Regions from separate parts of the Paraglaciecola aquimarina genome, predicted to be linked through region 3. Evidence: predicted binding sites of a transcription regulator. Region 3 holds the regulator's gene; each other region holds the start of a gene.
What was found. Region 3 encodes sigma-54, which starts transcription at its own class of promoters, with help from an activator protein. Its sites were predicted from a motif close to GTTGGCACGNNNNTNGNNT; they were not measured.

Region 1: the regulator sigma-54 is predicted to act here: its motif matches at 2,434-2,452, upstream of fliE (flagellar hook-basal body complex protein FliE).
Region 2: the regulator sigma-54 is predicted to act here: its motif matches at 3,983-4,001, upstream of RS130_RS02710 (BON domain-containing protein).

What each region holds. Positions count from the first base shown of each region.
Region 1 is NZ_JAWDIO010000002.1:3,857,655-3,865,852, forward strand. It holds gene fliG (flagellar motor switch protein FliG) at 1-308, opposite strand, end outside; partial or broken gene fliF (flagellar basal-body MS-ring/collar protein FliF) at 349-2,048, opposite strand; gene fliE (flagellar hook-basal body complex protein FliE) at 2,059-2,385, opposite strand; gene RS130_RS19040 (sigma-54-dependent transcriptional regulator) at 2,622-3,968, opposite strand; partial or broken gene RS130_RS19045 (sensor histidine kinase) at 3,972-5,034, opposite strand; gene RS130_RS23930 (hypothetical protein) at 5,035-5,169, opposite strand; gene RS130_RS23935 (AAA-type ATPase lid domain-containing protein) at 5,510-6,112, opposite strand; partial or broken gene RS130_RS23940 (sigma-54-dependent transcriptional regulator) at 6,113-6,939, opposite strand; gene RS130_RS19055 (flagellin N-terminal helical domain-containing protein) at 7,271-8,074, opposite strand.
Region 2 is NZ_JAWDIO010000002.1:426,722-434,919, reverse strand. It holds partial or broken gene RS130_RS02725 (IS110 family RNA-guided transposase) at 680-1,703, shown strand; gene RS130_RS02715 (diguanylate cyclase) at 2,164-3,129, opposite strand; gene RS130_RS02710 (BON domain-containing protein) at 3,398-3,949, opposite strand; gene RS130_RS02705 (hypothetical protein) at 4,346-5,296, shown strand; gene RS130_RS02700 (hypothetical protein) at 5,753-5,980, opposite strand; gene RS130_RS02695 (DUF883 domain-containing protein) at 6,429-6,743, opposite strand; gene RS130_RS02690 (endonuclease/exonuclease/phosphatase family protein) at 7,374-8,021, shown strand; partial or broken gene RS130_RS02685 (DUF502 domain-containing protein) at 8,178-8,198, opposite strand, start outside.
Region 3 is NZ_JAWDIO010000002.1:241,538-249,735, reverse strand. It holds gene RS130_RS01875 (ABC transporter substrate-binding protein) at 289-1,578, opposite strand; gene RS130_RS01870 (HPr family phosphocarrier protein) at 1,819-2,094, opposite strand; partial or broken gene rapZ (RNase adapter RapZ) at 2,098-2,942, opposite strand; partial or broken gene RS130_RS01860 (PTS sugar transporter subunit IIA) at 2,943-3,385, opposite strand; gene hpf (ribosome hibernation promoting factor) at 3,407-3,694, opposite strand; gene RS130_RS01850 (RNA polymerase factor sigma-54) at 3,720-5,210, opposite strand; gene lptB (LPS export ABC transporter ATP-binding protein) at 5,264-5,989, opposite strand; gene lptA (lipopolysaccharide transport periplasmic protein LptA) at 5,989-6,537, opposite strand; gene lptC (LPS export ABC transporter periplasmic protein LptC) at 6,500-7,066, opposite strand; gene kdsC (3-deoxy-manno-octulosonate-8-phosphatase KdsC) at 7,063-7,617, opposite strand; gene RS130_RS01825 (KpsF/GutQ family sugar-phosphate isomerase) at 7,617-8,198, opposite strand, start outside.

The sequences.
Region 1 (8,198 bases), 3.6 Mb from region 3:
GCTTTATCTTCACCTAAGGCAGAGGTCAGTGCGCGTTTTACGAAGTCTGTGCTTTGGAAGCCAATGGTGCTGTAGTTTTGAATTTCTTCAATAAAGTGTTTATGAACAGCTGTGATTTTGGCCTGTGTCATGTCTTCAATTTGAGCCATAGCTTGCCCTAACTTTTGCACTTGCTTGGGCTCTAAATGCTTTAGAATTTGCGCCGCATCGTCTTCTGTCAAACTTAATAACAAGATCGCCGCTTTATCTACGCCTTCTAATTTACTGACGTCATAGCCAGCTTCTTCCACTTTTTCTTCTTCAGCCACAACTTAGCCCTTAATCCAAAGAGATGTCATCATGCTTAGACTATTCATCTAACAACATCCAATTTTTTACAACTTGCGATGATAACTCAGGTTCATTGGCCACCAATGCACGTACTGCTTTTAAAACATCTTCATCTTTGTGCAGGTCAGGTAACATGAAGGTACCATCTGCGGCAAACCCTACTTGCGCATCATCAAATTCTTCAGCCAGTAAACTGATCGTTTCCTCGCCCAGATCTAAGCCCTCGTCGGCGTCATCTTCATTCACTTTGATTTCATCTGGATAAATTAGTTTACGGACCATCGGTCTGACAACAAATATTATCAACAAGGAGATAATAAATAAGCCACCACCTAATTTCAGCATAGGTAAAAATGTCGGATCTTCCCAAAATGGTAAGTCTTCAATAACCACATCATCAAGACGGTTAAAGGGAATACTCACCACCTCGAGGGAGTCGCCACGGGTGACGTCAAAGCCAATGCCTCCTTGCAATAACCTGCGAATATCTAGTAATTCGGCTTGTGTCCTAGGGACGCTGGTAACCGTACCGTCAGCGGCCACACTGTTAACATAATCAAGTCCCACAGATACACTTAGTCGTCGAATCACGCCTACTTGCTGCTTAGTGTGACTGACCGTGGTATCTAATTCGTAGTTGCGGGTCTCTTCTTTATGGTTTCTGGCGTAACGGGCTGCCGGCTGTCGGTTGCCGCATTTTCTGGAATATTTGAGTCCAGAGGGGGTTGATTTGTTAACGCTCCAGGAATGCCGGCAATGACTCCGCCTATACTATTATCTTCTACCGTCATTTCACTACGTACGGCTGGAAGGTCAGGATTATAGCTACGTTGAGTTTGTTCAACTGTTGTAAAATCCATAGTGACATCGGCTTGAGCCGTGTAATTGCCTAAGCCAAGAACCGGGATCAGAATTGAGTCTATTTTTTCAATGTAAGCTTGTTCACGCTTCTTCTCTATTTCATATTCTTTGCGAGATCGCGCAGCTTCTGCCCCCTGAGATCCAGAGTTTAATAGTCGGCCATTGCTGTTAGACACCGTGACTCGGTCAGGCTCTAATCCTTGTACAGCTGAGGCCACAATATCAATAATAGAATTCACTTCTCCTGTTGAGATGATGGCACCTCGTCTTGGTGTCACCACTACTGTAGCACTGGCTTTTTTCTCTCTACGAGCGAAAACATTTTCTTTAGGGAGGGCTAATAAGACTTTGGCTCTCGAAATTGTGCTTATTTCTTCAATAGTACTGGCGACTTGTTTTTCTCGAGCGTGTTTAAGACGTTCTTTTTCAACGCGCTGGCTAACACCAAACCCCATATCTTGCATGATAATTTCAGCGCCGCCCGACTCAGTTTGCGTTAAACCTTGTCTAGCTAAGCCTAATTTAATGTTTTGATATTCATCGCTGGCAACTTTAATCGTATTCCCTTCTAACAAGTAATCAATTTGTGCTTGATCCAAATAATCTAGGGTTTCAATTAACTCTTGGGTTTCCATTGTTGCCAAAGGACGATAATCAGGCTCTTGCGCCCACATTAATATAATGAAGGCAATGGCAGTACATATGACTAATGCAGCGACAATCGTAACCTGACGAACTAAATCGGTGTTACCTACCGCTTCCATAAACCCAGATTTTTGTTCCGCTACTGAATCGTCTGCATAAACATCAGAATTCATATCAGATACGGCTAGTTCTGTACTCGCTGCTTCAGCCACTTGCTAACTCCTAAACCGGCATATTCATGATTTGCTTATATGCGTCTAGTACTTTATTTCGTACTTGGATCGTCGCTTCAAATGCAATACTTGATTTTTCTTTGGCTACCATAACATCGGCCAAACTGAGACTTTTGTCACCCATTTCAAATGCCATGGCTTTATCTTTAGCTTCTAACTGCATACTGTTTACTGTATCTAATGCATTCCCCAGTAAATCAGCAAAGTTCTGTGAAGAGGGGTTACCTTGGATGGCCGCTGGTTGGTCCAAATCCATTTTAGTTTGAGCGGCCATACTTTGCATTTCTTGATAAATAGACTGTGCTTTTATGTCCATTTGAATACTCCCATAACCTTTGACTAATTGCGCTAATTACCCTGATACTAGCAAGGTAGATGCCAAACCAATAAAACCCACAAGATAAATAAATTTATCCATATATAACAATTAGATATGCAAACACCATAGGGTAGAAAAAGCGTCATAATATTGACAAAAGCGCCAGTTTAAAGACAAAAAAAGTCGCCTACATTGGCGACTAAAGGAGTACTACACACACATACTTGAACAAACTAGGCTGGTAACTCAATACCAATCTCGCGCATTTTAGCTAATTTGTATCTTAGGGTACGAGGACTGATCCCTAAACGCTCAGCCACGTCTTTTCTGCGGCCCTTACAACTTTGCAACGTATCTAAAATAATTTGATGCTCTTGCTGACGCAATTCCGAACCAAGCTTACTGTTATCTTCCTCAATACTCATGACATCAGGTGTTTGAGGAGCATTACTAAGATCTTGTTCTATCATCAAGTCTTGCGCATCAATTTTATCACCATCAGCAAGGATCAGCGCTCTTTGAATAACGTTTTCTAACTCACGCACATTGCCTGGCCAATTGTGCTGCAATAATTTACTGCGACCTGCAGCATTAAGTTTAGGAATAAAACAGCCTTGTTTTTGACAATGGCGCTCAATTAAGTGCTCGGCCAATGGCACAATATCTCCCGCTCGCTTATCCAGTGGTAACCAAGTCAAAGGGAATACATTTAGGCGATAATACAGGTCTTCTCGGAACTCGCCAGCGTCAACTGTTTGCTTGATATTGCGGTTACTCGTTGCGATCACTCTCACATCTAAAGAAATTGTCTTACGACTACCTAACCTTTCGACTTCTTTTTCTTGCAACACCCTTAGTAACTTAGCTTGCAAACTCAAGTCCATCTCACTTATTTCGTCTAGCAAAATAGTGCCGCCTTGTGCTTGTTCAAATTTTCCAGGGCATGCTTGTAAGGCGCCAGTAAAAGCCCCCTTGTCATAGCCAAATAAAGTCGCTTCCAACATATTTTCTGGAATAGCGGCACAATTTATTGCTACGAACGGTTTTTCGCTACGCAGAGATTGGTCGTGAATATACCTAGCCAACACTTCTTTACCGGAACCACTAGGTCCTAAGACCATGACCGTTGCTTCTGAGCGAGCCACTTTTTTAGCAAGTTCGAGTAATTGAATACTGCTAGGATCATCGACTATAGGGGTTCGTGATTCTACTTTTTGTGCTGGCGCATATCGTCCAACCAGATTAAGTAGCACTTCTGGCGCGAAAGGCTTAGACAAATAATCTGTTGCCCCATCACGCATTGCTTGTACTGCATCATCAATTGTGGCGTATGCAGTCATTAACAAAATAGGTAAGTTAGGATATTTTACTTTGATATTCTTGAGCAAGATCAAGCCACTCATTCCGCCCATTTGGATATCGCTCACGACCAAATCAATACTTTGTTCAGATAATTTTATTAACGCTTGCTCGCCGCTATCGGCTTCAACCACGCTATAACCCCCTAACAATAATGTATCAACTAGGGCCTCTCTGAGACCAGCGTCATCTTCGACTATTAGAATGTTTGATTGAGTCATGGTTTAGCTCCTTAAAATATCGGCTGTAAACGATGTGGATGAGTTAGCAATGCTGGCTGTTGCTTGCGTGTGTTTTGACAAGTTGGTATCTAAAATAGGCAAGCAAATAGTAAAACAAGCTCCCCCACTTTCTAAGTTGCTCACCTTTGCTTGCCCTTGATGTGATTGCGCAACACTTTTAACCACAGCCAACCCCAAGCCAGTGCCATTGCATTTGGTGGTATAAAAAGGTTCAAACACTTGTCCATTTATTGAATTTTTGATACTCTGGGCCATTATCAGCAACCGACAGGTTCACCCAATTGGGCCGTGTTTTATCAATCTTGGCTGACAAAGCGATAACAGCATTGTTGGGGATAATCTCTAAGGCGTTCTGAATCAAATTTTGTAATGCACCTGCAAGTGCGGTTTTATTACCTAAAATATATACATCAGGATCGGGTAAGGTAACCAGTAGTGATGCATTGTGACTTTGCACCATGGCGTCACTTCCCTGCTTAACCTCATTGATTAGACTTTGCAGCGATACTTCTTGCACCACTTGCTCTTTACCGCTTTTAGCAAACAATAACATGTCATTCACTTGGCTTTCTAAATCGCGCAAACGAGACATTAGCTTTTCACTAAATTTGTCGCGGGAATCGTTGTTTAAATTGCCGTTGGATAAGTTTGCCGCATATAACATAGCAGCAGATAAAGGCGTACGAATTTGATGTGCTAACGATGCGACCATTTTCCCTAAAGAAGACAGTTTTTGCAGATGGCCAATGCGTTGTTGTAGCTGCCTTGTTTCGGTCAAATCGGTTAAAACAATAAGCTGTCCTAGCTCTTTCAGCAACGGCGTGATCGACAGTTTAACCTTACGCCCATCATGCAACGAAACTTCATGTCCATCATCTGCTTGAGGTTTAAAAGAGCGCAATATAATGGTTCGCCACAACTGTCCTTCAAGAGGTTTACCCAATAAGTCATTGGCTAAATCATTTGATTGTCTCACGACACCTTTGCCATCAACCACCACTACACCTGCTGGCATTACTTGCAGTAAGTGTTCCAACCGATTGGCCTAGGATCGCAAAGACTCCAATTCATCAGCATCCACCTCTGGATGTGCTTTGTGATACAACTCGTTAATCGGCGCAGCGTGAATGCCCGTAGATGAATGTAGATCTGTGTCAAACAACATATTTGGTGTCCCCATATATTCCTCGTGTCAAAACTTAGACAGAATAATTACAATGAGACTAAAGCACATCTTGTGCCAATTAAATTTTTGTTTATTTTCAGTAAGTTAAAATAATATTTTGGATTTTAGAACGTCAATCTAATGACATTTTTGGAAAATTTATTAGGCGAGAACCACAAAATTAGCAGCAAGCTGCATTCAAAAGCGCTGAAATGACAAGGCGTACCAACCGATTATGGCGCCGTGACCTTAAGCCCACGGCTCAAAGTAAGAGAATAATTGGAGCGAAATAATTAGCGCCAACACAGCACCACTCCATGTTTAATAGGGAAGCTCGTAAAGGTAGAAAATGGAATTAGACTTTACTAATATCGTATTTACGCATTTTCTCGACTAGAGTTGTACGCCGCATACCTAACGCATCCGCCGCGCGGGCAACCACCCAGTCTTGTTGGTCTAAGGCTTGGGTGATCAAGCTAACCTCTAATTCCGAAATATACTCTTTTAAGTTAAGTCCATCGTTTGGCAACTCGGTTGATGAATTATGCTCAGCATGAAACTCTTGCTCGCTGTCATTCCCGCTTCCACCAAACACCGCATTAATTGCATCGCGCTCAAGTAGCTCTTCTGGATAATCTGGCTCATAAGACTCAACATCTAGATGTCTGTATTTACTAGGTAAATCTGTCATATCCACGAGTCGATTTGGATACAGAATCATCAGTCTTTCAACTAAATTAGACAGTTCACGAACGTTACCCGCCCACTTGTGCTCCATTAACGAGGTCAATGCATTTTCGGTAAACTTTATCCGTGCATTGTCTCCCTCTAAGCGAGAAACTAACTCTTGTAATAAAAGCGGAATATCTTCTTTTCGCTCTCTTAGCGCTGGACTGTCGATAGGAAAAACATTTAATCGGTAGTATAAATCTTCCCTAAACAGCCCTTCTTCTATCATACTCTCTAAATCACGATGGGTAGCAGCGATAACCCGAACATCACATTTAATAGGTTTAGTTCCCCTACCCGTTCGTATGTTCGCTCTTGCAACACCCTTAATAACTTGACTTGCATTTGCAGAGGCATATCACCGATTTCATCTAAAAACAACGTGCCGCCTTCAGCCAGTTCGAAACGGCCTTTTCGGGCGCTAACAGCTCCAGTAAAGGCGCCTTTTTCATGACCAAATAATTCGCTTTCTAACAGTTCACCTGGAATAGCACCACAGTTTACCGGGACAAAAATATTATCGGTACGATTAGATAAAAAGTGTACATTGCGAGCAATTACCTCTTTTCCTGTACCCGACTCACCTAGCACTAAGACATTCGCTTCGGTTGGTGCAACTTGTTCAATCAGATGCCTAACATTTTGTATCTCGTTACTTTTACCAACCAAGCTACGGAATAGCCGCGTTTTATTGTTTGCGCTGGTTTTGGTCGATGGTTGCCGTCTTTTATATTCTTGACAGCGATGTAACATTTGAGTCAAAACAGGATAAGTAACAGGCTCGTCTACCGCCCCAACAATATTACCTTTAGTTTTAAATACTTCTATATTACCGACAAAAATAAAAGGTTGGCGTGGAAATTTTTCACTGATATCTGACGCTAGTTCATAATTAGATGCATCTATCAACACAGCATTCGCTTCTCGTTGATTTTCTAAAGTAGAAATAGCAGACGAGAATGTAACGCTAGTAGAAATTTCACCTAAAAAAGCTAAAATAGTCGTTAGATTATTTGCTCTCACTTCATCAGAACTAATAATCAAAATATGACCCATACCACCCTCAGCTTTGCATTGTTGATTATAATTACCTGTAATGTAACGATTTTAACCATTCAAGGCTGGATAGCAATAGCATTTGAAGTAAATTGTTTAGCTTATTTTGGGCAAATAAATTATTCGCCTTTATCAATCAACAAAAAAAGAGCGGCAAAGCCACTCTCTATACTCAAACTTTTTACTCAGCTTCCTATCAAAACCAAACAACCGTAAAATGATGAAAACCGTTTGGCTGGTGTCTTTCAATTCTAGGTATGCCCTTGCAACCCTCAGCTTAACTTTCGTCGCGATAAAACACAGAAGCAATTTATCCCTAAAGTGTCAAATACTACCCATTTAATAGGGACAGAACTTGCCCAGCTTGTTGATTAGCGGCACTTTGTACAGCAATATTCGCTTCGCTTAATATTCCTGCCGCTACATTTTCAGATGTGGCCTGTGCATAATCAGTGTCTTGGATCCGACTGCGCGCGGCGGCTACATTCACATCTGTTTGTTGAAGGTTACGCGCCGCACTTTCAAATTGGTTTTGGGTTGCCCCTAAATCAGCCCGTGCACTACCGACAAATTCTATTGCACTATCGGCGGCAGTTAACGCATCTTCAGCACCTTGCGCTGTACGTAAATCAACATTCAATATATCACTTAATCCCGAAGCAACATCTTGGGTTTGCACGGCGATTTTTTGCCCTGCATTGGCGCCAACTTGAAAGTCGATATTGCTGCCGGTGCTCAATAATGACTTTCCACCAAACTCAGTTTGCTCGATAGTTTGCGAAATATTCTCTTGTAATTGACTGACTTCTGCTTGAATAGCATTGCGATCTGAATCGCTCAGTAAGCCATTTCCTGCTTGTACTGATAATTCGCGGATCCTATTTACATCGTTATTAATCCCAGACAAACCGCCTTCAGCAACCTGTGCCAAAGAGATACCATCATAGGCATTGGATATAGCTTGACGAGAACCTTCCACTTGCGAGGTTAAACGATCAATAATTTGCTGGGCCGCCGCACCATCGGCAGCACTATTAATACGCTTGCCAGAAGACAGTTTCTCCATAATAGATTCTTGCTTGTTTTGCACTTGTTGTAATAAAGAAGTGCTCGCACTACTATCAAATGAAATCATGATTTTTTCCTCAGCTAAGTAGGCACAGAATAGCAAATCATTGCACAAAACGTAAGCATACAAAAAGTATCAACATCCATAAATAGGATAATAACTCATACGCTAGAAGGCCTAGTGATTGCAC
Region 2 (8,198 bases), 190 kb from region 3:
CCTACGTTGCTAGATACAAAATAGCGTTATCGAGAGGTTCGGCTTATCCAGGATTCTGGTCACATACAGCGCAATCATTTAACGAAGCACAAAGCACTTCTCTATGCTTTGTGCTTTTTGGTATAACGATAGTAACGTTAGTTTTGCCTGTAACTATGGGCAATTGTGAAAGATGATTATAGGTGTCTAAATTAGAGCTACCTCAATTGGTGCGATGGGGAGCTGAATTGGAACTGGACTGTCAATATTGTAAACCGACCTCAAAGCCAGTCGTTCCCCTATGCTGTCAACAAGGCTCCTAGACTTTTCAGCAAAGAGATAAAACCTGCGTAAAACTTCTACTAAGGCGCCAAAGCGCTACGCCACACAGAGAAAGGAAATAAAAGCTGAGTCATTTCAATTGAACCGATTCTTTACCCATCACTATCAGATATTTTTCCAAGCCCCGAAGGTTTCATGGGTGTCTCAATAGTGGTGCCAAAGCGCTACGCCACACAGAGAAAGGAAATAAAAGCTGAGTCATTTCAATTGGGCCGATTCTTTACCCATCACTATCAGATATTTTTTCCAAGCCCCGAAGGTTTCATGGGTGATGAGATGGACGCTCCAAAGTAGCAACGGCGTCAAAATGGCGCCAAACTGAATGTGTAAACAACAGTTAATTACTTAGGAGTGTCCTGTGAATAATCTTAATACTATTTCCATCGATTTGGCAAAAAATGTCTTTCAAGTAGGTGTGTTTTCACCCCAGCATAAAATGCAAAGTAATCAACAGCTCTCTCGTCAGAAACTGGCACCTTTTATGGCTAAGCAAGAAAAAGCCATTGTGGTTATGGAAGCCTGCTATTCAAGCCACCATTGGGCGCGGCTGTTTGATGGGATGGGGCATATCGTGCGTTTAATTCCTGCCCAACACGTTAAACCTTTTGTGCGAGGGAATAAGAATGACCGTAATGATAGCATCGCGATTGCGGAAGCCTCTTGGCGCCCTAACATTAAATTTGTGCCGCTTAAATCTGTGGAGCAACAAGACATTCAAGCACTGCATCGTATTCGTGATAAGTTGATTGCCAGACGAACCAGTATTATTAATCAAATACGAGGGCTACTTAGCGAGTATGGCGTGATTATCCCTCAAGGCTTAAAAAGCTTTACACTGCATATTACCGCCCTTATTGACCCAAAAGATGAACGTATTAGCCTACGAATGAAACACCAGCTAAGAGACACCAAGGAAGAATACGACCAACTCAGCAAGCGCTGCCAGTCTATTGAAAACGAGTTAAAGCAATATGTTCAACAAAACCCCCTATGCCAAAGATTAATGACGCTACTCAGGTGTAGGCGTGCTTAATGCCACCGCATTATATGCAGCAATTGGCAATGGGAGTCAGTTTGCAAACCCTCGAGCATTGTCGGTATGGTTAGGTGTCACTCCTAAGCAATATGCCAGTGGGGAAAAGTCTTTTTATGGCGGTATTACCAAACGCGGTAATCAATATTTACGCAAACAACTCATACATGGTGCGCGCAGTGTGATGTATCGCACAAAAAACCGAGATGACAAATTGTCCGTATGGGTAAAACAACTAGTTGAACGACGTGGCAAGAACAAAGCGGCGGTAGCACTGGCCAATCGTCTAGCCCGATTAGCTTGGATATTATTACAGCGAAATGAAAACTATCAGCCGGTAGCTAGCTAAATATCAAGCCTAATATGATAAAACGATATAGATAAAATACACAATCAAAGTCGACGAAAAATGATGTAAAAGCGGGTTTCCCGCACTTAGCAACAGTCTGTACGAGACTAGGTTTTTAAAACCGAGTGGGTGTTTGAGACAGTTAAGTGCGGATCTCATTAGGGCCAGAGAGTACACCAATAACCTCACTCTCATAATAGGCCGGATATATGTCAGTACGACCCTTAATTATTTATCGTCAGAGTTGATGTGCTAATAAAAATAAAGAAGTAAACATCTTCAAATTGAAGATGGAGGCAAATATTGCCTTGACCATAGCGGAGCGTCCATATATGTCTGAATAGTGACTAAAGTGATGTGTGTTAACGTCATTGTCAGTGCAATGCATCGCTTCTTGTGGTGAGTAGGTTGGCGTTTTTTTGATAATTACGCTAGTACACTTAATAAGTCATCTAGGTTACTAGCGACAGTATCTATTTCTCCCACGCTGTTTGGCACGATATAGTTGTTTGTCGGCCTGATCTAGTAAATGCCCCGGGCTTTTGTCTTGTTGAGACAGACAGTGGGGTTCGAAGCTACTGATACCAATACTAACAGTTAGCTGAGGAAGTTCCTGATTAGCACTGGGGATGTCTAAGGCTGACACTTCATCTAAAATATCTTTTGCTACTTTTTCAGCGCCGTCTGCGTCGGTACTAGGCAGCAGTACGACAAATTCCTCACCGCCAAAGCGGGCTGCAAAGTCTGAGTTTCGGCTCGCTACGTTTTTGATAACAGCCGCAACTGCCTTAAGTGCTTCATCGCCGGCTAAATGTCCATATTTGTCGTTATAGGGTTTAAAGTAATCAATGTCTATCATTAATGAAGATAAGGGGCTTTGACTTCTTTTCATTCGGTACCATTCGCTGGTAACCATGGTCTCTAATTGCATTTTGTTTGACAAGCCCGTTAACCCATCGGTACTAGAAACGAGTTCTAATTCCTTCACGTTTTTCATTAATTTCATGTAGTTGGCAACTTTGGCGTGTAAGACAAATGGATTCGCAGGCTTCGCCATACAATCCAGTGCACCAAGTTCTAACGCTATTAGTTGCTCATTAACTGAGTTGTGTTCGGTCAGTACGATAACAGGGATCGCATTTAAAATTGAGTGTGAACGGATTTTGCGCAAAGACTCTACCCACATCGCCTTCTCGCCTTGTGCGCAAAAAATGATCAAGTCTATATCGTTAGTTGCTGCGGCTTTGAATAGGACTGAAGCATCTGTACTTTTAAGTACATTGAAAGATTGAGAAAAAGACATAGATAGACTTTCTGTCGTAGTGCAGGTACCCACAACGGCTAACGTTTGCTCAATATCGGTAAAAACACGCCCTAAATATGCAGATTCAGCGGGTTGTAGTAACTTTTTACTGCTAGCAGTCATGTATAAATTTCCTGTTGTTTGGGCCGTTTACTTACATATAAATGACAAGAGTGAGTGTAATGAGTTCAGTCTACTTTGGTTGATTTTTGGTCTACGTCGTAACGTGCAAACCAATTAAAATGGGTCACAGGTGGAGCGATTATTTTGCTGCTTCTGGTTCGAAATAAATTGATAAAGGTTGTACTGATTTTATGCATGTTACTTAGATCCTGACTCAAACTATAAAGCCGCGCCCTAAGAGCGCGGCACATTTTTCTAGAATTAATATTTAGCTTTCTAGTTGAAGTTTATCTACTACTTGCGTGACATCGTCGGTATTTTCAGCGATGGCTAAAGCTAGTTCTCGTTCTGAATCCGAGTCTACTTTACCCATCAAGGTTACTACTCCTTTGTTTACTTCTACTTCAATATCCATGCCACTCACTTCAGATTCAAACAGAAGTCTTGTTTTTACTACTGTTTCGACTTTTGAGTCTTTAAGATCTTGCATGACCTCACTGTCTTCATTGTCTCTATCTGCAGACACTATTGTTAAGTTGTTTTCAACATCGGTTACCCCATCTAAAGAAGCAACTAACTCTTCAGCTAACGCTTTGTCTACTGAAGTGTCGACTTTACCGGTTAAAATGACAGTGCCATTTTTTACATCGGTATTAATGTCGAAAGAATTCAAGTTGCCGTTAAATAACAATGTTGATTCGGCTTTGCCATCAATCCAAGCATCCTTGGCACCTTCTTTCCAAGTGTTTTCTGCGCTAACACTTAGAGATGTAGTACTAATAACAGTGGCGATTAATAGTGAAAGGGTTGTACGTTTCATATTGTTTCTCCTGTTTAAAGTTCACTTAGACTAATGCCAATTCAATGCCATGTTTTATCTGATTGATATATATAGGTATTTTGTTTTTATGTGATTTTAAAAGGAAGAATGGCTGTAACTGTTACCTAGACGTGTGTAAAAAATTCCCAGCTTATATGCCAATAAATTTTGTCCGTAATTTCTGAGTATCTATAATCCTTTCTACAGTCAGTTATGGTGAGGGACGTAGTTGCTGGCAGACGTGAATGCATACTCTGAAGTGGCATGTCCTGTGGTAGGTTGCTAGTGACTTCATTTAGATACACTAGTCAAACCTTTGGTTTTTCCCCCTATACTCTGGTTTGGCTTGGTTTATTCTATCTGTTCTGTTAAGTCGTTATTTTTAAATGGCCACTTATGAGTGGCAGCTTGGTGGTTCATTCACACTGGGAGAGCGCCAATTTTAAATTATTCTATATTCTGCAGATACTTGCTCAGTTCATTGTCGGTAAAATCGACTGCGCTGATTCTTTTTTCTTAATCTTACCTAGGTCTGTGGCAGCTGAGCATTTTCAATTTCTTACCAATAGTCAATTACCAGCCAGATCTGACTACGAACTCAATGTATTGATTTTAGTTTTGGAAGAAACCAAAGAGGCTTATGGCGATTACACAATATCTTTACGGGAATCTGGCTACAGCATTACCCGCCTGAATAAAATTGCTCATGAACATCAAGATGTCATCTTATGGGCTAGCCCCTACCATCCGCTCAATAATAAGATTGCGGTGATCAAACAACCTATTTTTAACGGTGTCTTTGGCCTTAGAAAAATTATTATGCGTAAAGAGCTCATCGCTAAAATCCATGAACTAAAAACTCTGGATAGTTTAAAACATTATACCATTGGTCAGGGGCCTGGATGGAGTGATGTTGAAGTGTATAAAGATGCTGGATTTACCGTCGTTGAAGCTAGTCTTAGTAAGCTTTTCAAAATGGCGTCGGCCCAGCGTTTTGACTTGTTACCTTTGGGGTTTATTGAAATTGACGAGCAATTACTCAAGCAGAAACAAGGTGCCGAGGGCTTAAGCATCGCGCCTAATCACATGTTTTATTATCCCCATCCCGTGTTGTTTCACTTGTCACAAAAACATAGTTCAGTGGTCACTCGGCTAAACCTTGGGATGCAACAGATTTTGGCCAATGGCAAACTGACGACTTTGTTTAATCAACATTTTGGCAAAATAGCTCAGCACATAAGTCAAAACGGTATTCATGTATTTAGAATGATGAATAACAAGCTACCTATTGAGTATCAAGAACTAACCGAGTTTACTCAAATCGAACAAAGCATTACTGGCAACTGATTAACCTGAACCCTGAATAAGCCGAACCTCTGGATAATGCTCTTTTTATCTAGCGGCGTTGGATTGTTTAGCAATGACACGTTATTAGGTACAACAATCCGCCTTGCTATACACGAAAAGTTTCGTTACCGAGTAACATTTAGCTGAGGTTATGTAGACAAAAATTTATTAAGCCATTGAATTATATTGATATTGCTTAGCGTAAACTAGTGTGTAGCTTAAACGATAGTTCTTATCCAGAACTCAGGTTGATTAAGTTAAGCGTAGGTCCGGGCGGTAAGTTCCAAAGCCGTTAAAGCAGATTGGTACTAGAAATATGAAGGAACTGCATTAAGCGATGCTGGTGATTCTCACTAGGTTCAGCGGCCAGCATGGCAGACATAGTTGACGTGTACAAAAGGAACCATTAGCCGTGTTATCGCCTGCAAAGTCTAGCGTAGTAATGCTTAATAGGTGTTAAAGCATACGCATTAACATGGGGAGTAGGCTAGATACAGGGGACTGAGTTTGCTTACTGGTAGCACCATGTATAGCACCCGCGCCAAATGCGCTGGCAATGCCTGTTGTTGAAGATAGAAATATCTTAGTTTTTTGTTGGGCATCTAAGCGACGGCGTTGTGAATATTTCTGTGCAACCTCAAGATCCTTCTTGGCTTGTGCCAATTGTTGTTTTTGCTTTTGCATAAAATCAAACATCCTGCTTGCTCCTATTATTTGTTCTTTTAGGAAGTATGGCGTCACAGCTGGTTTTCATTTCAATCGCTTGTACAGATGATCCCATGATTTGTTTCACTAACCATATCGCCAAGCCATGTAACACCAAGACAATTACTACACATAATCCCCAATGCATACCCCACTGCATCAACCCCACGCACAAAGCGACGAGTGCCGTGATCCAGGTAGTTAGACTTAATCCCACCAGCAGTAATATGCATATTAGTGTAATAACAATGGCACGTAGAGACAGACGAAAGTCCGCGGCTATTAATTCGGCATTCAGGCGCATTTTAACCTTTATGCTTTGAAGCACCTTTTCCCATGCTGATATTACATCTGCGGCAGAGGCATCGGCTTCAGCCGACGCCTGCTCATTACAGGGGATTGCGTAGATGATTTCACGTCAGTTGTTCTACTTACGTTTGAAGAACGAAGTGATTAACATCCCAGCAGCAAAAGCAATGCCCGCTGTGGCTACAGGGTTTTCTTTGGTGAATTTACCCACACTGGATTGATCCCAGTACTGTTTGGCTTGCTGTTGCTTTTGTTCGAAATTTTGCGCTGACGTTGTCGCCGTTTCACGAAGCTTTCCTTCGGCTACAGTGGCATGTTCACCTAATGTATTTACTGACTCATGTAAGGTTTCTGTTACTCTGTCAGCGATAGGTGTCTGTGAATGAGAGTCGGTCACTTTTGCTTTAGTTGCTGTTTTAGCTGCGGTTGGCATGATTTTCTCCTATAACTAAGGCGGTTAATTCCGCGCTAGTAATATTCTAGAAGCAACCTCTATGCCACTCGTTTTTTGATAAAAATTATATATTTATCAATGTGTTAACTATTTTTTATCAATGCATGGTAACTGAGCCGAGACATTTCTATGTAAATCATACTTGTTGGTCTGCAAAAATTACATAATCAAAGAAAGGCTGTTAATACATGACAGCTACTGTTTGGGTGGGTACACTAAATACTCATAGTTCCAGTTCCATAAGGCGCTGAAGTTGTTACTTGACCTGAAGTTTGAAGGATAAATATGTTTGAAATATCGATATTCGTCCTTACGGTAATTATGCTGATAATTACGTTATTACCATTTGTTCCTTCTGATCATTGGATATGCCGGGTGTGGGAGTTTCCTCGAGTTCAAATAGCCTGTATTGCTTGGTGCCTATGGCATGTAGTAGTTTTTACATATCAGTGCAGGCGGTGTCTATTAGCTTACTTTTAGTCAATTTGTTGGTCGCGCTCTATCAGTTTTTGGATATTGCCTTACACTTGGCTATACCCTAAACAGGTGCCTAGCAGTCGTTCTGCAAATGCTACCCCTTCGATTAAAATCATGAATAGCAATGTGCTGATGCCAAATCACTCGGCTGAAAAATTGATTCGATTAATTGAAGAGCACCAACCCGACGTTGTAGTTACCTTGGAGTCAGATATTTGGTGGCAGCAGGCGTTAGAAAAAATTCACTCATCTTATCCTTATCGTGTTAATCGTCCGTTAGATAACTTGTATGGTATGCACTTGTATAGCAAGTATGCCTTAGAAGATGTGCAGTTAGTTGATTTGGTTGAAGAAGGAGTGCCATCGATTCATTGCTATTTATTATTGCAAGACAAGCTTAAAATTAAGTGTCACTTCTTGCATCCCGCGCCTCCTAGTCCCACAGAAAACAAGCTAGCTACACCAAGAGATCGGGAGTTGCTGTTAATTGCCAAGCAAGTGCAAGGTCGTTTGGGACCTACCATAGTGACCGGTGATTTGAACGATGTAGCATGGTCACCCACAACTAGAGCCTTTAGGCAGATCAGTGGTTTGCAAGATCCAAGAATTGGTAGGGGTATGTATAATACCTTTCACGCTAAATATGCCTTTTTACGCTGGCCGCTTGATCATATTTTTCATAGTGAACACTTCCATTTAGTTCAGCTACAGCGACTACCGTCTATTGACTCAGACCACTTTCCTTTAATGAGTGAATTGGCCTTTCATCAGGTTAACTAGTGTTGCCAGCTAGTGTTGATTATTGCTCGGTGACCGTATGGCGTGCCTCTTAACTTGGCAGTGCTGAAAGTGTTTATCACACCTATGCATGAGATTAACTATTACTGCTGGTGGCAAATATTACAAATGTATGGAGGCAAGTGACGCTTAGCCAATTCACTCAGTTGCAGGCGTTTT
Region 3 (8,198 bases):
TATGGATAAAGCAAAAGCAACGCCAAGACTACTCGTTAAAGTGCTAATTGAGATTACAAAGTTACTCTAAACTAATCCTTAGCATCCCCCGTCTAATGTCGTGGCGAGGGACTATTGGTTTGAGTTTGGGTATTCATATTAAAAACTAGCACAGAGTGATAGTTTGAATTTTCTTCCATAGATAGCGTTTGAGGACAATGCATCTGGAACAGCATTATATGTCCGTAACTCGCTTTCTAGTAGGTTGGTTGCTTCAATTCTATGACTGTTGCTTAAACCGATCCTGGGTTAGTTAGCGGGAGGTGGCTCAGTTTGGCTAAAGGTTTGTAGTCTGCTTTTTTCAAGCGCGTCAATGGTTTCCGAGATGTTACCACTTTCAATAAATTTAGCCAAAATACGCATTGCCTTATCAGAAAACGCTTTCGTTGTATCTCTGTCTAAGTATTGGCTAAAGCCTACAGCCTGTTTCAAAATGTGTTGCCCTTTGTATAGAAAGTAGTGAGGCTTAGTTTTAGTGGCTTGATTGGTGGGTATAAAATGAGCCATTTCGCTTAGAATTTCTTGTGCCTGAGGTTGTGACAAAAAATAAAGAAACTGCTTAGCTTCAGCTTTGTTGTTGCTTGATGCAGGAATGACAAACATATCTGTAGGGGCTTCTTCTGCAACTGCAACATGTGGCTTTATTGTGGGAAACCGGAAAAATTTAATGTCATCTCGCATTGCCGGTGATATTTGTGTGGTGATGAAATTGCCAGCTAAAATCATCCCTGCTAAATCTCGATAGAGCAGAGGAATTATATGTTTAAAAGTGAAGGAATTAGAATTTCGAATAAAACATTGGTTGTCTAATAGTTCCTTCCAATAGGCAAATACTTCGCGGATTTCAGCACGATTGAAAGAGAGGTGCCCTTGTAACAACTGCATATGAAATTTTAGGCCATTAATTCTAATGTTTAAGTAATCAAACCACCCAGCTGCTGGCCAAGGTTGTTTAGTGCCTATGGCTATGGGAATAACTTTCTGAGCTCTTAAGGTTCTACAACTTGCTAAAAATGTGTGCCATGTGGTGGGAATATCGATAGCGAACTTTTTAAATACAGACTCTTTATAGTAAAATCCCCAGAAACCTGTGGCATAGGGAATCGCATATTGATCTTGATCGACAGACACTAGTGATTTCATATCTTTGGAGTAATGGCTACCAACATTTGTGTGTTGCCAAAGGTCAGTGACTGGCTCCAACCAGCCTAAATTTGCGTAGTCAGTTAAGCGAGCGGCCCAAGGCCAATTTAAAACATCGATGTACTTTGAATTTTTATCCCAAAGGCTATAATTTTCTTTAAAATTAGCATCGTCACTAGAGATATACCGAATTTCAATGTGCGGATATTTCTTATTAAATAAACTAGCAATGTTTTCAAAAGCATTTCTTTGATCGGTGCTAAAAATTAATATAGCTACGGTTAATGTCGTTTTTTCAGGTTGAGCTCTACTAAATTGTGAAAAGAGTATTGACGCCAATAGCAATATCACAGTTACCGTACACCTACCATTTTTTGGGAGTAACATTCTATACATATCAGCTTTTCCAAATGGTTCGATCAATAAAAGGATAGCTTATAGATATGCCTGCCGTGACTTTTCTTTTTGTGCGTCCACAGAGTCCATTGGGGCGGTAAATAAAATTGGCTGCTACAAAAGTTAGTCGTTCAAGCGGGAGGCATTATTTAGACTGCAATGATTATCGCAGATTGCCCTTGGTAGTGTGTAACTTCCGGGCACTAAGTGGAGGCGTTTTATGCATAGTGCTTAAATGGGCTACTCTTCTTCGTTAAAATACTTAGCAACTAAGTTTTCAACTGCATCTAGGGCTTCTTGAGCATCGGTTCCTTCACTGACTACTTTAACTTCTTCACCTTGGTGGCTTTCTAGCATCATTAAACCCAAAACGCTGTTAGCCGAGGCCTGTTTGTCGCCTTGATGTAAGGTTATTTCAGCATCGAATTTAGTCGATAGTTGTACTAATTGTGTGGCAGCGCGAGCGTGCAGTCCTAGCTTATTTACGATAAGCAGTGTCTTTTCTATCCTTGGCATAAGCTACTTATTTAATTCACGATGGCGTATTTGCACATCTGGGTGAGCATCGCTGAAATTCTTCGCTAAGGTTTCAGTGACATAAACTGAACGATGTTGGCCGCCAGTGCAACCAATGGCAACGGTGACATAACTGCGATTGTTGCGCTCTAAGTGGGGTAACCAAGTAGAAATGAGATTCTGAATTTGCCAAATAAATTTAGTCACTATGGGTTGTGAACCTAAAAATATTTGCACTGGGCTGTCTAGTCCGGTCAGGTGCTTTAAATCGGGCTCCCAATGAGGATTGGGCAAAAAGCGCCCATCAAATACATAATCAGCATCTTTGGGGATGCCATGCTTAAAACCAAATGATTCGAATACAAGTACCAGTCTAGAACTTTTTTACCTAAGATTCGCTCGCGAACAATCTCGGCCAACTGGTGTACCGACAGTTGGTCGGTGTCTAAGTATAGATCGGCACGCTCGGCAATAGGAGCCAGAAGCTGTCCTTCTGCTTGGATCGCAGCAGATAACGACTTGTTCTGTTTCGATAGAGGATGTAAGCGTCTGGTTTCACTAAAGCGTTTAATCAGAATGTCGTCGCTGGCATCTAAATAGAGTATGGTTAAATTCCAAGTAGCCGGGAGGTAGTCAAGGATCTCAACTAACTCATTGGTGTCTTTAGGTAAGTTTCGCACATCAATGCTAACAGCCACCTGATCATATTCGTCGACCACTGTATGGGTGAGTGTGGGTAACAAATTTACTGGAATATTGTCTACACAGTAGTAGCCAAGATCTTCTAGGGAGCGTAGCACCACAGATTTACCTGAGCCTGATCGTCCGCTGATAATTATGAGTTTCATTTAGCTCATTACCTCAAATAATTCCTGATTAGTTTTGGCGTCTCGTATTTGTTGCAAGGTGTCTTTGTTGGTTAATTTCTGTGCGATAGCAGATAACGTACCTAAGTGCTCACTTGCCTGTTCTTCTGGTACTAAAATAGCGATGAAAATATCAACAGGAAGGTTGTCTATTGCATCATAGGGAATAGGCGATTCGCTGGTGACGACTATTGCTAAAACGTTTTCAAGGCCTTTTAAGCGGCCATGAGGTAACGCAATACCGTTACCAATACCAGTGCTGCCCATTTTTTCTCTGGACATTAAACTCGCGAGTATTGTGCCTTGATCGATGTTAGTCACAACTTGAATGGCGGTTTGACTGATGAGTTCAAGTATTCTTTTTTACTACTGCCCTGAACTGCACAAAGTGTGCAGTCAGGATGGATAATGCTTTTTAATTCCATTACAGCCTCTAATGCTTGGTGTTAATGGCGTTTGACTTTTTCCTTATGTTTAATCACTTGACGATCAAGTTTATCGATTAAACCATCTATTGCTGCATACATATCTGAGTGCTCAGATGTTGCAAACACCTCTGATCCGCTGAGGTGAACGGTAGCTTCGGCTTTTTGATTCAGCTTCTCTACATTTAATATAACGTGCACATTATTAATGTGTTCAAAATGTCGCTCTAACTTAGTGAATTTAGTGTCTACATAGTTTCTTAAAGAATCTGTAATATCTACGTGATGACCAGTAAGGTTAATTTGCATATTGCCTATTCCTTCTAAATTTCGCCTACAACAGGCTTTTACGTTGGTTAGATGGGGGGATCAACAATGATTCCCGGTACTTTGCTATTGTCCGCCGTGCCACTTTAATACCTTGGTCGGCCAACAATTGAGCAATTTTACTGTCGCTTAGTGGTTTGCTAGGCTTTTCAGCAGCGACTAGTTTTTTGATCAATGCCCTTATGGCAGTTGATGAGCATTCTCCGCCTGCGTCTGTGGCTACATGGCTAGAGAAAAAATACTTAAGTTCAAAAATGCCTCGAGGTGTATGCATGTACTTCTGGGTGGTAACCCTTGAAATAGTTGACTCATGCATATCTACCATTTCCGCTACATCGTTTAACACCATTGGTTTCATCATTTCCGGGCCGTGCTCAAAAAAGCCCATTTGTTGCTGCACTATACAATTAGACACTTTAAGTAGCGTTTCGTTGCGGCTTTCCACACTTTTTATAAACCACTTAGCTTCTTGTAGATGAGATCGAATAAATTGGCCATCAGAACTGTTTTTAACGTTCTTGCTCATGGCTGCGTATTGTTGATTAACATTTAGTTTGGGCAGGCTGTCTGGGTTTAACTCTACGGCCCAGCGACCATTCTTTTTACTCACCGATACGTCTGGAATGACATATTCTGGCTCACCGGTTACAACCGCTGTGCCCGGGCGTGGATTTAAGGTTTGCAACAAGCGCATGGCTTCACGTAGTTCATCTTCTTTCAATCGAGTTTTACGCATGAGCGTACGATAGTCTTTACTACCAATTAGATCACAATAGTCGGTGATCAGCATTTTGGCTTCTTCAAGCCAAGGGGTGTCGGCAGCAAATTGCTTAAGCTGAATCAATAAACACTCTTGCGCGCTTCTGGCGCCAGAGCCAATAGGATCGAGCATTTGAATACGTTTTAGAACAACTTCTACTTCATCCAGTTCAATTTCTTCGTCATCCATACTCGCCAGTACTTCTTCAGTACTAATGGTTAGATAGCCGCCTTCATCGATCGAATCTATTATGGCTACGGCAATGGCTTGGTCTGTGTCACTGAAATGGGTTAGGCGTACTTGCCAAAGCAGATGATCTTGAATATTGTCGGTGGTTTCACCTTGGAATACTTGGTCGTCGTCCATTGCTGGGCCTGAGCTACTAGAGGTAGACGGGGCCGGTGCCGATGATGCGCTTAAATATTCATCCCAGGTACTGTCTAAAGGCAAATCTTCAGGAATATCATTGTTTTGTAAGGCATCACCAGACTCTATATTATCGACATTAACTTCCGCCGTGTCATTCGCACCATTTGCGTCATGATTGGTTTCTAATGCCTTGTCACCACCTGTATTATCTACTTGTTCATCAACTTCAAGCAGAGGGTTAGAATCAAGTGCTTCTTGTATCTCTGTTTGCAGGTCAAGTGTAGACAATTGCAGAAGCTTAATTGCTTGCTGCAACTGTGGTGTCATTGTGAGTTGTTGGCTAAATTTTAATTGTAAAGAGGGTTTCATTTACTTCTTATACTTATTTCTGTTGATATCAGCCGAGCTAATCGAAGGCCTAACTATAGCCTGAATTGCTCACCCAGGTATACATCTCTTACACGTTGATCACTTAAAACTTCTTCGGCAGTACCCGATGCTATCAGTTCACCATGGCTAACAATGTAAGCTTTTTCACATACGTCTAGCGTTTCCCGTACATTATGATCAGTAATTAATACACCAATTCCTCGATCACGCAAATGTTGAATGATTTTTTTTATGTCGTTTACTGAAATAGGGTCAACACCGGCGAAAGGTTCATCTAGTAAAATAAACTCAGGATCAGCTGCTAAAGCGCGAGCAATTTCTACTCGTCGGCGTTCACCACCAGACAAACTCATACCTAAGCTGTTGCGAATATGGTTGATATTAAACTCGTCGAGTAATGAATCGGCTTGTTGCTCTCTTTGTTCTTTAGATAGTTCCTTGCGCGTTTGCAATATCGCCATCAAGTTTTGATAAACCGTGAGTTTTCGGAATATAGAAGCTTCTTGAGGTAAATAACCAATGCCTTGGCGCGCACGAACATGCATCGGCTCTAACGTCAGTGCCTGTTGATCGATATAAATTTCACCTTTGTCTAGAGGAACTAGACCCACGATCATATAAAAAGTGGTCGTTTTGCCTGCGCCATTTGGACCCAATAAACCTACTATTTGTCCAGTTGAAACTTCTAGGCTGACATCCCGTACAACTTGCCGAGATTTATAAGATTTAGCTAAATGTGTGGCTTTTAATTGGGCCATTAAGGTTGTGATTCCTGTTGTTTGGCGGCGTTACTTTCAGAAGTAGATTCAGGTTGGAATATCGTGATAACACGGCCACTTTCTTGATTGTTACCTTGAGCGATAATTTGTTCAAGCTCCATATTAAACAATATTGAATTTCCTTTTACGCTGCTCGAGTTTTGCTCGATTAGTGCATCACCATCAAGTGACAATGAACGCGTGGCGCGTTTATACATAATTTGATTGGCTTTTGCTTTAACTGTGCTGCCATCTTCTTGTTGTTGTGAATATTCCGCTGGATTTCCGCTAGCAATGAAGACTTCTTTGCCTTCACCTAAACTGGCGTCAACCTGAACTTCGTCGGCTTTTACCATTAAGGTGCCTTGGCTAATTTGTACATTGCCTCGATATATTGCCTGTTTATTGATACCGTCACCTTCTTGATAATTGGAGGCAACTTTTATTGTTTTAGTAAAGTCTTCTTTGCCAGCAAAACTAGAGGCTGAGCTCAAGAAAACTAGGACTAAACTAGTTTTGAGGAGATGGCTGGTAAACGGTTTTAACATGATCTAATAACTCGTATCTTTGGGTTTCAAGGCTAACGGTAAAACCGTTGCTGTTAATGACATAATTCGGACCGACAATTTCTACAGCCTGATCTGAGGTCATGGTTTTGTCTATCAAGTTTATTTCGACAAATTGTGTGCGTATAATTTGCATATAACCATCGTCATTCAGACTTTTTATTTCTACATCGGTTTCAAATTGTAAGCGTTGGTCTTCATACAATGTACCTTCTTGGGCATTTACTTGCCATGGATGACGAGTTTGAGAATACAATAAATACTCTGGTCGCTTAAAAAGGGTGAAGCCCAGTAAATCGTAGTTTTCCATATACTCAGCAAATACTTGATGATTAATATTACCGGTTTTATCGTAAAGAGTGCTACGCATTTTCTTAGCTTGGTAGTTAGGGATCCATGCTTCTTCGGTTTGTGTTACTGGCAAGTCTTGTTCTTTTTTCAACCAACCCGGTAAGCTAAGGCTTAAGGCAAGTATAAATAATAGCGCGATACATATGGTTGTTCGGTTCATACGCTAGAGCCGTGGATGAGTTTTAATTGGTTGTTGGCTAGTAAAATTAAATCGCATAATTCTCGTACTGCACCAAATCCGCCTTTTGTTTGGGTAACGTAATCAGCATGCTGAGCAACATATGGATGACCATCTTGTACACAAACACTTAAATTTGCAGCGTTAAACATGCCTACATCTGGCATATCATCACCAATGGCCGCGGTTGCACTTACAGGTATAGCAAGCTTAGCTTGTAACTTTTGGAGAGCCGGTTGTTTGTCTTCACAGCCTTGTAAAATGTGCTTCACCCCTAAAGCTGTCATGCGATTTTCGACCATATTCGAACTACGTCCAGTGATGATGGCGACTTGTACGCCTATGTTCTGTAGCGCCTTTATGCCATATCCATCTTTAGTATGAAATGCTTTAAGTTCTTCGCCGTCTTGGCCCATGTAAATTCGGCCATCGGAAAAAACCCCATCTACGTCGCAAGCCAACAATTTAACGGCTTTTAGTTGCTGCATTAATACATGACTGATTGGGCCATAAGGCGTCTCGATAGAAGGCATTAGATGATGCCTGCTTGCAGTAATATTTGCATGTTGATTGCCCCTATAGGCTTGTTGTTAGCATCGGTGACAAACAAAGAGTTGATCTTGTGCTTTTGCATAAGTTGTAACACTTCGGCAGCTAGCATGTCTGGTGACGCTGTAATGCTGTTGCTAGTCATAATTGCTTGTATCGTGGTTTGGTGTACATCAATTTTGTTGTCGAGCACTCTGCGTAAGTCGCCATCGGTAAATATACCTAATAACTGGCCATTAGTATTAACTATTCCCGTCATGCCGAGTGCTTTTTTCGATATTTCAACCAGAGCTTGGCGCAGCGTCTGTTCAGGTGCAACTAGTGGCAAGCAATCCCCTTTAACCATAATGTCGTGTAATGACAAGAGTAGTTTCTTACCTAATGAGCCTCCTGGATGAGATAGAGCAAAGTCTTCAGAGGTAAACCCTCGTTCATCTAATAACGCCACCGCAAGCGCATCTCCCATTACCAAGGTGGCTGTGGTGCTAGAGGTGGGAGCTAAACCTAGAGAACAGGCTTCTTTTTCCACTTTGATACACAGGTTAATGTCTGCGTATTGACCTAA